2 regions of the Novosphingobium kaempferiae genome follow, and region 2 is predicted to be linked to the other one. Evidence: riboswitches for the same ligand, from Rfam matches in the RefSeq annotation. Region 2 holds a riboswitch; the other holds the start of a gene.

Region 1 (5,929 bases), 1.2 Mb from region 2:
CGACGATGACCCCGCAAGCTATCGCCCGTGATCGAGCCGTCATCCAGCAACTCAACCGCCGTCAGGCGGAATACGTGCGCCAGCGTGACGCAGGCTACGCGCGGGGATGGCAGGATTACGAAGCCGCACGCGGCCGGACTTCGTCGGACGACGAAGATGAGTCAGCCGACTACACGGCGATGCGTCGCGACTATGCCGCCCAACGCCGTGAATACGAACAGGCAGTGCGCGACTGGAAGGCGGATGTAGCCGCCTGCCGCGCCGGATATTACGACCGCTGCGACAATCGGTGATCTGAAACGCAACGCTCAATCCCGGTCACATCAGCGCCGTCGCCAGATTGACGACAGCATGAACCGCGATGGACGCTGCGATCAGGATGCCGGCATATCTGATCGCACCTGAGTTGTCCGAAATCGCCTGCTTGTCCTCCGTCCGCTCAAGGCGAGCCGTGGCGGCGCGCATCAGGCGCGGTGCATCCGCCGAGAGGCGCGAGAGTTCGAGCAGCATTGCCTCCAGCCGGTCCGGACCCGCCAGCGTCTGAAGCCGTGATGCCAGCAGCCGCCCGCGCAGGGCGGTGAGCGCTTCGGACAAGTCGAAGTCCGGCGCGATACCGGCAAGAACGCCGTCCATCGTGACCATGGCCTTGAAGATCAGCACAAGGTCGGGCGGCAGCACCAGTCCTTCCTTGCGCAGCAGCGGGAAGAAATCCGCCACCATCGCGTTGAGCACCAGCGCTCCCGTCCCATGACGCGCGACCAGGCGCTCCGACGCGACCAGCAGGCGTTCGCGGGGCACCTCGCCCGCTTGCGACCACAAGCCCAGCATGTCGGCCACACCGCCCGGATCGTTGCCTCGCAATGAGAGGATGAACGTCAGGAACTCGTGCTGGCGACGGGGCGACACGAACCCCACGGAGCCGAGGTCGAGCAGGGCCAGACGGCCCCCTGCGCCGGTCTCCACCGGGGGGAGACACAGCAGGTTGCCGGGATGCGGATCGGCATGGAAGCGCCCGTTGACCAGCACCATCTCCAGCACCAGCCGCGCGCCGAGATCGGCGATGGACGACGGATCTATGCCCTTCGCCCGCAATGCCTCCGGATCGCGCGGGGGAACGCCCTCGACATAGTCCATCACCAGCACGCCCTCGCTCGTGTGCTGCCAGTGGATGCGAGGCACCACTACCTGTCGGATCGAGGCGAGGTCGGAGCGCAGAAGATCGGCGTTGCGACCCTCGTTGGTGAAATCGAGTTCGTCGAGAATCTCGCGGCCCAACTGCTCGATCATGGCGGACGGCATCATCCGGCGCACAGCAACGCTGCGCGCCTCGACCAGCGCGGCGAGATGGCGCAGCAGCCGCAGGTCGGCCTCCATGGCCTTGCGGATGCCGGGGCGGCGGATCTTGACGACTACCTGCGTCCCGTCGTGAAGTGTCGCGCGATGGACCTGCGCGATCGATGCCGCCGCCAGCGGTTCGGTATCGAAACTGGCGAACGCGGTTTCCGGCGGCTCGCCCAGCGCCGCCTCCACACTCGGACGCAGCGTGTCGAAAGCCAGCCGGGGAGCATCGCTCTGAAGCTGTTCGAAGGCTGCGATCCACTCGTCCGTCAGCATGTCGCGCCGCGTCGCGAGGATCTGGCCGAGCTTCACGTAAGTCGGCCCCAGTGCCTCCAGAGCCCGACGCGTCCGCGTCGGCAGGTCCGCATCCTCCCGCGCCTCGCCACCGAGCCCGAGCCGCGCGAGCAGCGAGTCCAGTCCAAAGCGGGCGATCACGGCGCTCACTTCGGCCATGCGCGCCCGGTCGCGTGCGGCGACGCTCACGGTTTCGAGGATTGTCGGCATCGCGGTTCCCTGGCTGCGAAAGGTATCGCAAAACCGGCGGAGTTGGGGTCAGGTTCCTGCCACGCTTGTGGAAAGCGCGCCGCCCCGCGTTGGAGCGCGCGACCGCCGGGGTTAGGCTCCTACAATGCCCGGCCTCATCCGCAGTGCAGTCGTCCTCGCCCTCGCCGCCGTTCTCGCGGCATGTGGCGGCGGCGTGAAGTATCGCCCCGTCAGCGATGTCCCGGTGCGCGTTGGCCCGCCCTACAAGGTGCGCGGAACGACCTATACTCCTGCCGCCCAGCCCGATTACGACATGCTCGGCTACGCGACATGGTATGGCTCGGAAAGCGGCAACCAGGTCGCCAATGGCGAGCGTTTCCGCCCCAAATGGATCACCGCCGCGCACAAGACGCTGCCCCTTCCCGCCTATGTCGAAGTGACTTCGCTCGACACCGGGCGGCGGATTCTCGTTCGCGTGAACGACCGCGGCCCATTCGGCGAAAGCGCGCGGATCATCGATCTCTCGCGCGGCGCTGCCGAACTTCTCGGCATGCGCACGCAGGGCAAGGCGGCAGTGCGTGTCCGCGTAGTCGAGCCTGCAGAGAAGGACCGGGCCGCTCTGCGCAAGGGAAAACCCGCTCGTTCGCTGCCGTCCGTCCCGCCACGCACGCTGTCGAACCTGCAGGATCAGTTCGCACGCGGCGTGGGTACGCGCTAGGCACGCGTCCGGGAACCCAGACCTGCTTTTCGGCGTTGCCTCTCCAGTAGGAGAGAGATCATGACCATCGGAGCCGAAATTCCCTTCCGCCGCAGCCGCTTCGCGCGGGAGACCGGATCGCTCATTTTCGACCGCCAGCGCGATGAGCATCGCCGCGAAGCCGACAGGCGCGAAGAGCCGATGCGCGTATGGTCAAAGGGGCGCTTCGTAGCGAGCTAAGCCGCTGAAAGGCCGAAACGGCGCCGCCTTGAAAAGCGGCGCCGTTCCTGTTCTCACATCTTGACGCGGATACCCGCATAAGCGGATCGGCCGGGGGTGCCGTAAGTCCGTACCACTTCGTAGTGCTCGTCGAACAGGTTTTCGACCCGCCCGTAGATTTCAACGTTGTCGGTCACCGCGAACGCACTGCGCAGTCCGACGACGACATTGCCGCCCACGTACTGGGTGTTGGCCGTATCGTCATAACGACCGCCGCCGACCCTCAGGTCCGCGCCCAGCTTGAGGCCAAGTTCCCAGACCTTGTCGATGCTCGCATACAGGTTGCTCTTCGGCCGACGGGCCAGAAGCGCACCGGTGATCTCGTTCGTGGCGTGGAGATACGTGTAGGCGAGGTTGACGTCGAAGCCCTGCCAGTTCGTCACCTGCATGCCCAGCTCGACGCCCTTGGCGCGCGCGCGACCTACGTTGTAGTAGTTCCAGTTCGCCAGGTCGTAGTCGATCAGGTTGCGGGTCTTGCGGTCGAAATAGGTCAGCGTGAAACGGCCCGTGCCCTCGGCAAACGGCTGCTCAAGCCCGACATCCCAGCTCTTGGAAGTCTCCGGATCGAGCGCCCGGAAGCCTGCGTTGGTGTAGAGCTGGTAGAGCGAGGGCGCCTTGAAACCCTCGCCGTAGCTGGCGCGCAAAACGGGCGCATCGACGCCGGTGCCGATGACCCACGCGCCATTGGCGGCCAGGGTCGTCTTGTGCCCGAAGTCCGAATTGTCGTCGTAACGCACACCGCCGTTCAGGGTGAGCCCGGCAAGCGGATGCAGTGTCAGGTTGCCGAACAGGCTGTCGATGCTGGTCGAGTCCTTCGATCCGTAATTGTCGTCGAACTTCTGCTTCTCGGTCTCGCCGCCGACGAGGATCGAGGCCATCTCGACCGGCGCGAAGCTGATCTGGCCTTCGAACCGCTCGGTGCGGCCATTGGTGGTGTAGGGGCCGAACACCGCGTCATCGGAAATGCGGCGGGTGTCGTTCAGGCCATAGCCGATCCGCGCGTTCAACCGGCCGTCGAGGCCAGCGTAACGCAGGTTCGCATAGCCCAGCGTATCGCGCTTCATGCCCAGGTTGAGCGCATCTGCGCCCGTGTTGTCGTAGTCGTAGTTCGCCTTGGTGTAGAACCCGCCGGCGTCCGCCGACAGTCCCGGCGCGAACTCGATCGAGGCGCGCGCGTTGGCGCTCTTGCTCTCGAAGCCGTCCTTCTCGGTAGCGCCGCGGCGTTCGTTGAAGGCGGAGAAACCGTCGCCTTTCAGCCAGTTTCCGCCCAGCGTCAGGCCCACCGGGCCGACCAGACCGGCCGCAGAGACGCTCGCCTGCCTGCGGTCGCGCCAGCCGTATTCGGCCTGGCCGCGCGCGGTCCATTCCTCGGTCGGTCGGGCGGTGATGAAGTTGATGACGCCGCCGATGGCGCGGCTGCCCCACAGCACGCCCGAGGATCCGCGCACGACCTCGACGCGGTCGAACTGGCGGATGGGCAGCGCGCCGAAATCGAAGCCGCCGCCGACGTCGCCGGGGTCGTTGATGCGCACGCCGTCGATCAGGACGAGGCTCTGCGCGTTCTCCGCACCGCGCACGAAGACGCTGGAAGGCTGGCCGAAACCGCCGGACTGGACGGTCGAAACGCCGGGAATGCGGGACAGAACGTCGGTTGCGGTGGTCGCCTGGACGCGCTCGATCTCGTCGCGGGTGACGACGCTGACGGACTGGCCTACCTGCGTGATCGGGGTCGGCTCGCGAGTGGCGGTGACGACGATCTGCTCGTCCGCCTCCGCCATCGCAGGCGTGCTCAGCACAAACGCGGAACTCAACAAAAACAGATACTTCATAGCACTTCCTCCGAACCTTGAACGTCTTTGCCGTTCGTGGCGGAGGCGTGCGCGTCTTCCTTCCGACGCGTCACACTCGCTGCATCCGGAACACCCCGTCCGGCTGCGGAACGACCGTCAACGGGCAGGTCTCCTGGCTCCCGGATCGTCGGCCCGCCTTCGCCTTCCCGGCCCGCTTTTCGCGGAGCCAGTGGCTTGGTGGAGGGGGCCTCCCCGGTCACAGTTGCGGGGGCAGCGCCGGCATTCGCAGCCGACTTCCCTCTTAGGCCCTTGCGGGCAACCCATGACGTGAAGGCGCGGATAACCGCGGCTTTCGGGCTTGGCAAGCGCCGCCGCGACTCACCCAATTTCTTAAGTCATTAGGCGTAGAGGGCGTTGCTGTGCCGCAACGGGACGGCCGCGAAAGACGCCGTGCGCCGCAGGAAAAGGCGGGTTACGGCGATCTTGCACAGATGCACTGAAAGGAACCTAGTGGCGCCTGAACCCTCCCCTGCCGGAACCGACGCCGCATTGGCGCGCCCGGTGGATTCGGGAGAGGAGCACTTCGAGCGTCCCCGCGATTTCGTCGCCCGCTACCCGCGCCGTTCGCGCGGCGTCGGCCATCGACCCGTCGTGCTTCGCCGCCGCTGGACCTTCGGCGTGACCGCGCTCGCCGCCGTCGCGCTGCCCGCCTTCGCCGCGCCCGAGGGATGGGACAGCTTCGCCATCGCCGACGCCACGCAGGCCGAAAGCGGGCCGCTGCCCATGCCGTTCGAGCAGAGCGGCGCCAGTTTTCCCGGATCGGCCTTCTACTACCTCGACACCGAGGTCCGCCCGCTTCAGGTCGGCGAGGGCATCCGTTCCGACGCCGACGACAGCGTGTCCGGCCCGCTCCCCACCGCGCGGCCGCTCTATGTCGACAATTCCGGCGTCGACCGTACCCGCGCGCTCCAGTGCATGACCGCCGCGATCTATTACGAAGCGGCGAGCGAGCCCGACGCCGGGCAGCGCGCGGTGGCACAGGTCGTGCTCAACCGCGTCGCGCACCCTGCCTATCCCAAGACCGTGTGCGGCGTGGTCTATCAGGGCTCGGAGCGATCGACCGGCTGCCAGTTCTCGTTCACCTGCGACGGATCGCTTGCCCGCCACCCGCAGCGCATGTTCTGGGAGCGGGCGGAGAACGTCGCCCGCGCGGCGCTGGCCGGGTACGTCTATGCGCCGGTCGGCCTCGCCACGCATTACCATACCGTCCAGGTGAATCCCTACTGGGCACCGAGCCTGCAGTACCTGAGCACCATCGGCGCGCACCGCTTTTACGCATTCC
Region 2 (5,929 bases):
GGCGGGCGTGGTGTTGCCGATGCCCATCTCGCCCACCAGCAGCAGCCGCGTGTCTGCATCGAGCGCCGCCGCGCCCCGGTTCAGCGCGTCGAGGCACTCCGCCTCGCTCATCGCCGGTTCCAGCGTGATGTCGCCGGTCGGCCGGTCGAGGTCGAGCGCCACCACCGACAGCCGCACCGCGCAGGCGCGGGTAAGCGCGTTGATCGCTGCGCCGCCCGCCTCGAAATTGGCGACCATCTGCACGGTCACTTCGGGGGGATAGGCGCTGACGCCCTGCGCGGTGACGCCGTGGTTGCCGGCGAAGACCACCGCCTGCACCGGGTCCGCGACGGGGCGCTCATGTTCCTGCCAGCCCGCCATGAACACCGCGATGTCCTCCAGCCGACCGAGCGCGCCGGTGGGCTTGGTGAGGCGCGACTGGCGGCTGAGCGCGGCGGCGCGCGCCTCAACGTCGGGCTGCGGCAGGGTGGCGAGCGCGGCGGCGAAGGCGGCGGGATCGGCGAAACGGATCATGTGCAGACGTAGCCTTCCGGCGGGGTGCGGGTGATGAAATGGCCCTTCACGCCTTGCGGCCATTCGCGGAAGGGCACGCGGCCATGCTCGCTTTCCGCATGGCGCGCGGCATATTCGAGGATGGCGCGGGCGGCATGCTCGTCCGGGGTGAAGTCGCCCAGCACGTAGCCGACCTTGCCCGGCGCGCGGATGTGGACGGTGCAGTGGCGCGAACAGGCGAAGAGGCAGGGCATGGACTGGACCTCGACGCCCCGAAGCGTCGGGTCGGCATCCTGCACCGCGCGCATCGCCGCTTCGAGCAGCGCGCCGCCGCGCTGGCCCTCGCCGTCCTCGCGCTCGTCGGCGCTGAGGCGGCAGGTGTTGCACACGACCACCGAGGGGCCGGGGGTGACGGGGGTCAGCATGGTGGGATCTCCGTTCGGGCCTGCTTTGTGCCGCGATGTGCGCCGTGGATTGCTTCGCTGCGCTCGCAATGACGAGGTGCCCTGTCCCTACTGCCCGTCATCCCTGCGAAGGCAGGGATCCATCCGGGCTTGCCGCCTCGCGGTGAGCAAGGTGTCGCGGCGAGAAGGGCGATGGGCCCCTGCCTTCGCAGGGGCGACGGGGGTTTGGGACGGGAGGTGTCCGCCTCCAAGCTCGTCATTGCGAGGCCCGCAGGGCCGCGGCAATCCATGGCCGCTGGGCGCCGGTCATGATGAACGGCGGGGAAGGACACCCCTTGCATCAGAACCGGCTGCGCACGCCGACGTAGACGGTGCGACCCAGCGCGGAATAACCCGCCGCCGTCTCGTAGTCCTTGTCGGTCAGGTTCTCGACGCGGCCTTGCAGCATGAGGTTCTCCTTGATGCGCATCTGGGCGCGCAGGTCGATCAGCCAGTAGTCGGGCAAGGTTGCGGTGCCGGTGGCGGCGTTGAACGTCCTGCCCGAGTAGCGCGCGGCGACGCTGGCGCGAAGCCCTTGCGGCAGATCGACGCCCGCTTCGGCATTGGCCATGTGGCGCGGCACCCGCTGGAGCTGGCGGCCGTAGGTGGCGGCGCCTTCGGTGCGGTCCTCGGCCTTGGTCCAGCTGTAGTTGCCCTCGGCGAAGAGGACGCCGAGGCGCGCCGATCCGGCGAGTTCGAGGCCGCGCGCGGTCGCCGCCTTGACGTTGGCATAATAGCCGAAGCGGCTGGTGGTGGTGCCGGGGATGTAGCACTCGGCGGGCAGCGTGCCTCTGGTGGGGCAATAGGCGAAGTCGATCAGGTTGTCGGTATCGCGCTCGAACCAGGTGGCGGACAAGCGCAGCGCCTTGCCGAAGTTCTGCTCGGCGCCCAGTTCCCAACCCTTGGCCTTCTGCGGGGCGAGCCCGGCGGTGCCGTAGATCGAGTACATCTGGTAGAGCGAGGGCGCCTTGAAGCCCTCGTCGTAGCTGGCGCGCAGCACGGTCGCGCCCTCGTTCGGGGTATAGGCCGCGCCCGCGCTCCACACCGTCTGCCCGCCGAAGCGCGACTGGTGATCGTAGCGCGCCCCGCCGTCGAGGGTGAGGCCACGCAGCGGCGTCACGCGCAGTTCGGCGTAGAGGCTGTCCATGTCCACCGCATAGGGCTTCAGCGCATAAGGGGCGGCGTTGTTGGCGGGGGATGCGGTGGTCATCCGCTGCTCCTCGCGCTCGGCCCCGAACACGGCCTGCACCGCGTCGTTCAGCGTCAGCGTGCCCTGGTACTCGTAGCGGCGCAGGCGGCCGTGCGCGTCGAAGGTGATCTGGCGGATCGAGCGGGTGGGGTCGTAGTTCTCGCGGTCGGTCTCGTTCTGGAGCACGGCGATGCGGTTCACCAGCCTGCCGTCCAGCAGCGCGAAGTTGACGCCCGCGTAGCCCGACCACTCCTTCGTCTTGCCGTAGGCGAGGGTGTCGCCCGAAGTGCCGTCGAAATCGTTGGTCGCATCGGCCCAGTAGCCACGCAGATCGACGCTGACGCCGGGGGCGACGCGCAGGGTCACGGTGCCGCTGGCGGCGCTGCGCTGGAAACCGTCATCCTCGGTTCCGTTCGACCGGGCCGAGATGCCGTCGGTGGTGAAGCGCGAGGCGGACAGGCGCCAGTCGATGAGGTCGGACGAGCCGCCCACCCCGGCGCGGGCGGAGATGGTGTCGTGCGTGCCCGCCTCCACTGCGAAGCTGCCTTCGAGCGGCGCGGTCGGGCGGCGGGTGCGCACGTTGACGACGCCGCCGGTCGCGTCGCTGCCCCACAGGATCGACTGCGGCCCGCCCAGGATCTCGATGCGGTCCACATCGTCGAGCAGGAGGTTGGAGAAGCCGTAACCGCCTGCCGTCGCGGACGGGTCCGACAGGCGCATGCCGTCGATCACCATGACGGTCTCGCCCGAGTCCGCGCCGCGGATGCGCAGCGAGGTCGTGGTGCCGTAGCCACCGTTGCGCGACATCGAGACGCCGGGGGTGCGCAGCAGCGCATCGGTGAGCGCGATCGGCTGCAGGGCGACGATCGCGGACTCGTCGAGCACGGTGACGGTGGCGGAAACGCGCTCCACCGCGACCGGGGTGCGCAGCGCACTGACGAGGATGTTGTCGGTGGCCTCCGGTGCGCCTTCAGGGACGTTCGGTGCGGCCTCGGTGCCGTTCAGTGCTTGGGCCGGATTGGCCGAAAAGAGCAGCGCGAGGGTGGCTGCGGTAGAGGTAAGATACTGTTTCACTTGCATTCCTTCATGCGGACGGCGGTGCTCCGTCGGCCTGTCGGAATGCGAGGGGTGGGCGGGCGCAGACGGACAGCGCGACGCCTCCCGCATGCCCGTCGGGCCGCCGGAGCGATGGCTGTCGTTGCGCGAGGAATGGCTTCCCCCGTTCGCCCGGCACACCCTGTCCGGTCGAAGAACGACTGCGACGGGCAGGTCTCCTGGCTCACGGGTCAACACCGGTTTTCGCCGCCTTCTCAGGGGTTTGCACCCCCAATGGCATGTGGCGAACGGCTCTTCCGCTTACAGTTGCAGGGGCAGCCCGGGCATTACACCCGCGTTCCCTTTTGATCCCCTCGCGGGGAACCTGTCGCGAGGGGGCAACTATCGTGCGGTGATGCCCCTTGCAAGAGCCCAAAGCTTGCGCCGACCTGCCGGAAACCATAGGTCCGCGCGGGAAATGACCGATATCGCCACAGCATCCTGTCCCGCCCTCCTCGTCACCGCGCCATCCTCGGGGCAAGGCAAGACGCTGGTGACGGCCGCCCTCGCCCGCCGCCACCGCAACGCCGGACGCCGGGTCAGGGTGTTCAAGTGCGGCCCGGATTTCCTCGATCCGATGGTGCTCGAAGTCGCCAGCGGCGCTCCGGTCCACCAGCTCGACCTGTTCATGTGCGGCGAGGCGCAGTGCCGCGCGCTGCTCCATGAAGCCGCACTGGAGGCCGACCTGATCCTCGTCGAAGGGGCGATGGGCCTATATGACGGCACCCCCAGCGCGGCCGATCTGGCGCGGAAATTCGCGCTTCCGGTGCTGGCGGTGGTGGACGGTTCGGCCATGGCGCAGACTTTCGGCGCGCTGGTCCATGGCCTTGCGACGTACCGGGAAGGCGTCGATCTCCATGCCGTCATCGCCAACCGCGTCGGCTCCGCGCGGCATGCGGAACTGCTGGAGGCGGGCGTGCCGTCCACGGTGAAATGGCTGGGCCATCTGCCGCGCGAGGCGGGGGTGACGCTGCCCGAGCGACACCTCGGTCTGGTGCAGGCGTCGGAAGTGGCTAACCTCGACGAGCGGCTGGACCGTGCCGCCGCGCTGTTGCCGGATACCGTGCTGCACTTGCCAACGCCGGTCGATTTTGCGCCGGGAACGGCGGAAATCGGCGCTGATCTATCGGGGCGACGCATCGCCATCGCGCGGGATGAGGCGTTCGCCTTCATCTACCGCGCCAACCTCGAATGGCTGGAACGGGCGGGCGCGAGCCTCGCGTTCTTCTCGCCCCTGTACGACGCCGAACTACCCGAATGTGATGCGCTATGGCTGCCGGGCGGCTATCCCGAACTGCACCTCGACCGGCTGGCGGCCAACACGCCGATGCTGGCGGCGATCCGTGCGCATCACGCGCAGGGCAAGGCGATTCTCGCCGAGTGCGGGGGGATGCTCTATACCTGCGCTTACCTGACTGACCGCCAAGGGAGAAGCGCGCAAATGCTGGGAATTTTGCCCGGTGATGCGACAATGCAGCCCCGGTTTGCCGCGCTGGGCATGCAGGAGATCGACCTGCCGGGCGGCACCCTGCGTGGCCACACCTTCCACTATTCGCGGCTGGAAACGGCGCTTTCCGCCGACCTAAGAGCCCGGACTCCGGACGGGCGCGAGGGGGAAGCGCTCTATCGCGTGGGCTCGCTCACGGCGAGCTACATGCACGGCTACTTCCCCTCCGCGCCGCTCGCCGTGGCGCAATTGTTCGGTCAGGCCTCGACCAGCGATTGACCCTTGGCGGCGAGGACTTCGGGCTCCTCGCGCGGGCCGGTGGGGCCAGCCTCGACGATGCCGGGTTCCGGTACGCGGAAGAACTTCGCGGCCCCGGCCTTCTGGCCGAGATTCTCGCTCGACGACAAGCTGATGAGCCATGGCGAGAGGAACAGGCCGACGATGATCGGCGAGAGCCAGATGGCGGTCGTCACATCGAGGAAAGCCGTTGCCGCCAGCGCCGCGCCGAGCAGCAGGTGCTCGCGCAGGTCGGGCAGGACTTCGCGCACGGTGATGCGGCGAGCGTCGCGGGTCTGCGTGTTCCAGCCCGCCGAGATGCCGAGCAACAGGCCCAGCAGCGCCTTGGTCTGCGTCACCATGGTGATCGGCGCGAGCAGCATGGCGAGCACCGTCTCCAGCGCGACCGAGCGGAGAACGGCGGTAGTGCCGCCGAAGCTGGCGCGGCGTTCGCGGTCCGCAAGCATCCAGATCAGGCCCATGATCTTGGGGCCGAACAGCAGCATCACCGTCAGCGCCAGCACGCTCGGCGGGGCGAGGGTGACAAACCCGCCGGTGCCCTGCGTCGCGACCTGACCGATCATGGTCAGGATGAGCAGCAGCCAGCCTGGCGAGGTGAGGTAGGCCGAGGCACCGATCAGCAGGTGCAGGCGGCTGGCCCAGTGCAGGCCCGACGCGCCGAGCAGTTGGAGGTGCTGCAGGTTGCCCTGCATCCAGCGCCGGTCGCGGATGGCCATGTCGACCACCGTGGGCGGGAATTCCTCATACGAACCGCCGATCATGACCATGTGAACGGCCCAGCCACGACGGCGCAGCAGGGCGGATTCGAGCATGTCGTGGCTCAGGATATGGCCGCCGAACGGGGCCTTGCCGGGGAGTTCGGGCAGGCCGCAGGCTTCGGCGAAGGCGCGCGTGCGCACGATGGCGTTGTGGCCCCAGAAGTTGGCTTCGGAGCCCGACCACCACAGCAGCCCGGCGCTGGCGATG

What was found. A riboswitch is a leader RNA that binds a small molecule or an ion and turns the genes downstream of it on or off. The one in region 2 is predicted to bind cobalamin.
Region 1: it holds a riboswitch for cobalamin, as region 2 does, so the genes downstream of both, LO787_RS04980 (TonB-dependent receptor domain-containing protein) here and LO787_RS25675 (TonB-dependent receptor plug domain-containing protein) in region 2, are expected to answer to the same signal.

What each region holds. Positions count from the first base shown of each region.
Region 1 is NZ_CP089301.1:1,076,127-1,082,055, forward strand. Features, by position in the region: gene LO787_RS04960 (hypothetical protein) at 1-293, shown strand, start outside; gene LO787_RS04965 (ABC1 kinase family protein) at 319-1,842, opposite strand; gene LO787_RS04970 (septal ring lytic transglycosylase RlpA family protein) at 1,967-2,539, shown strand; gene LO787_RS04975 (hypothetical protein) at 2,600-2,758, shown strand; gene LO787_RS04980 (TonB-dependent receptor domain-containing protein) at 2,812-4,608, opposite strand; cobalamin riboswitch at 4,733-4,926, opposite strand; gene LO787_RS04985 (cell wall hydrolase) at 5,098-5,929, shown strand, end outside.
Region 2 is NZ_CP089301.1:5,618,921-5,624,849, reverse strand. Features, by position in the region: gene cobT (nicotinate-nucleotide--dimethylbenzimidazole phosphoribosyltransferase) at 1-513, opposite strand, end outside; gene LO787_RS25680 (DUF1636 domain-containing protein) at 510-917, opposite strand; gene LO787_RS25675 (TonB-dependent receptor plug domain-containing protein) at 1,237-3,204, opposite strand; cobalamin riboswitch at 3,372-3,563, opposite strand; gene LO787_RS25670 (cobyrinic acid a,c-diamide synthase CobB) at 3,638-4,945, shown strand; gene mdoH (glucans biosynthesis glucosyltransferase MdoH) at 4,924-5,929, opposite strand, start outside.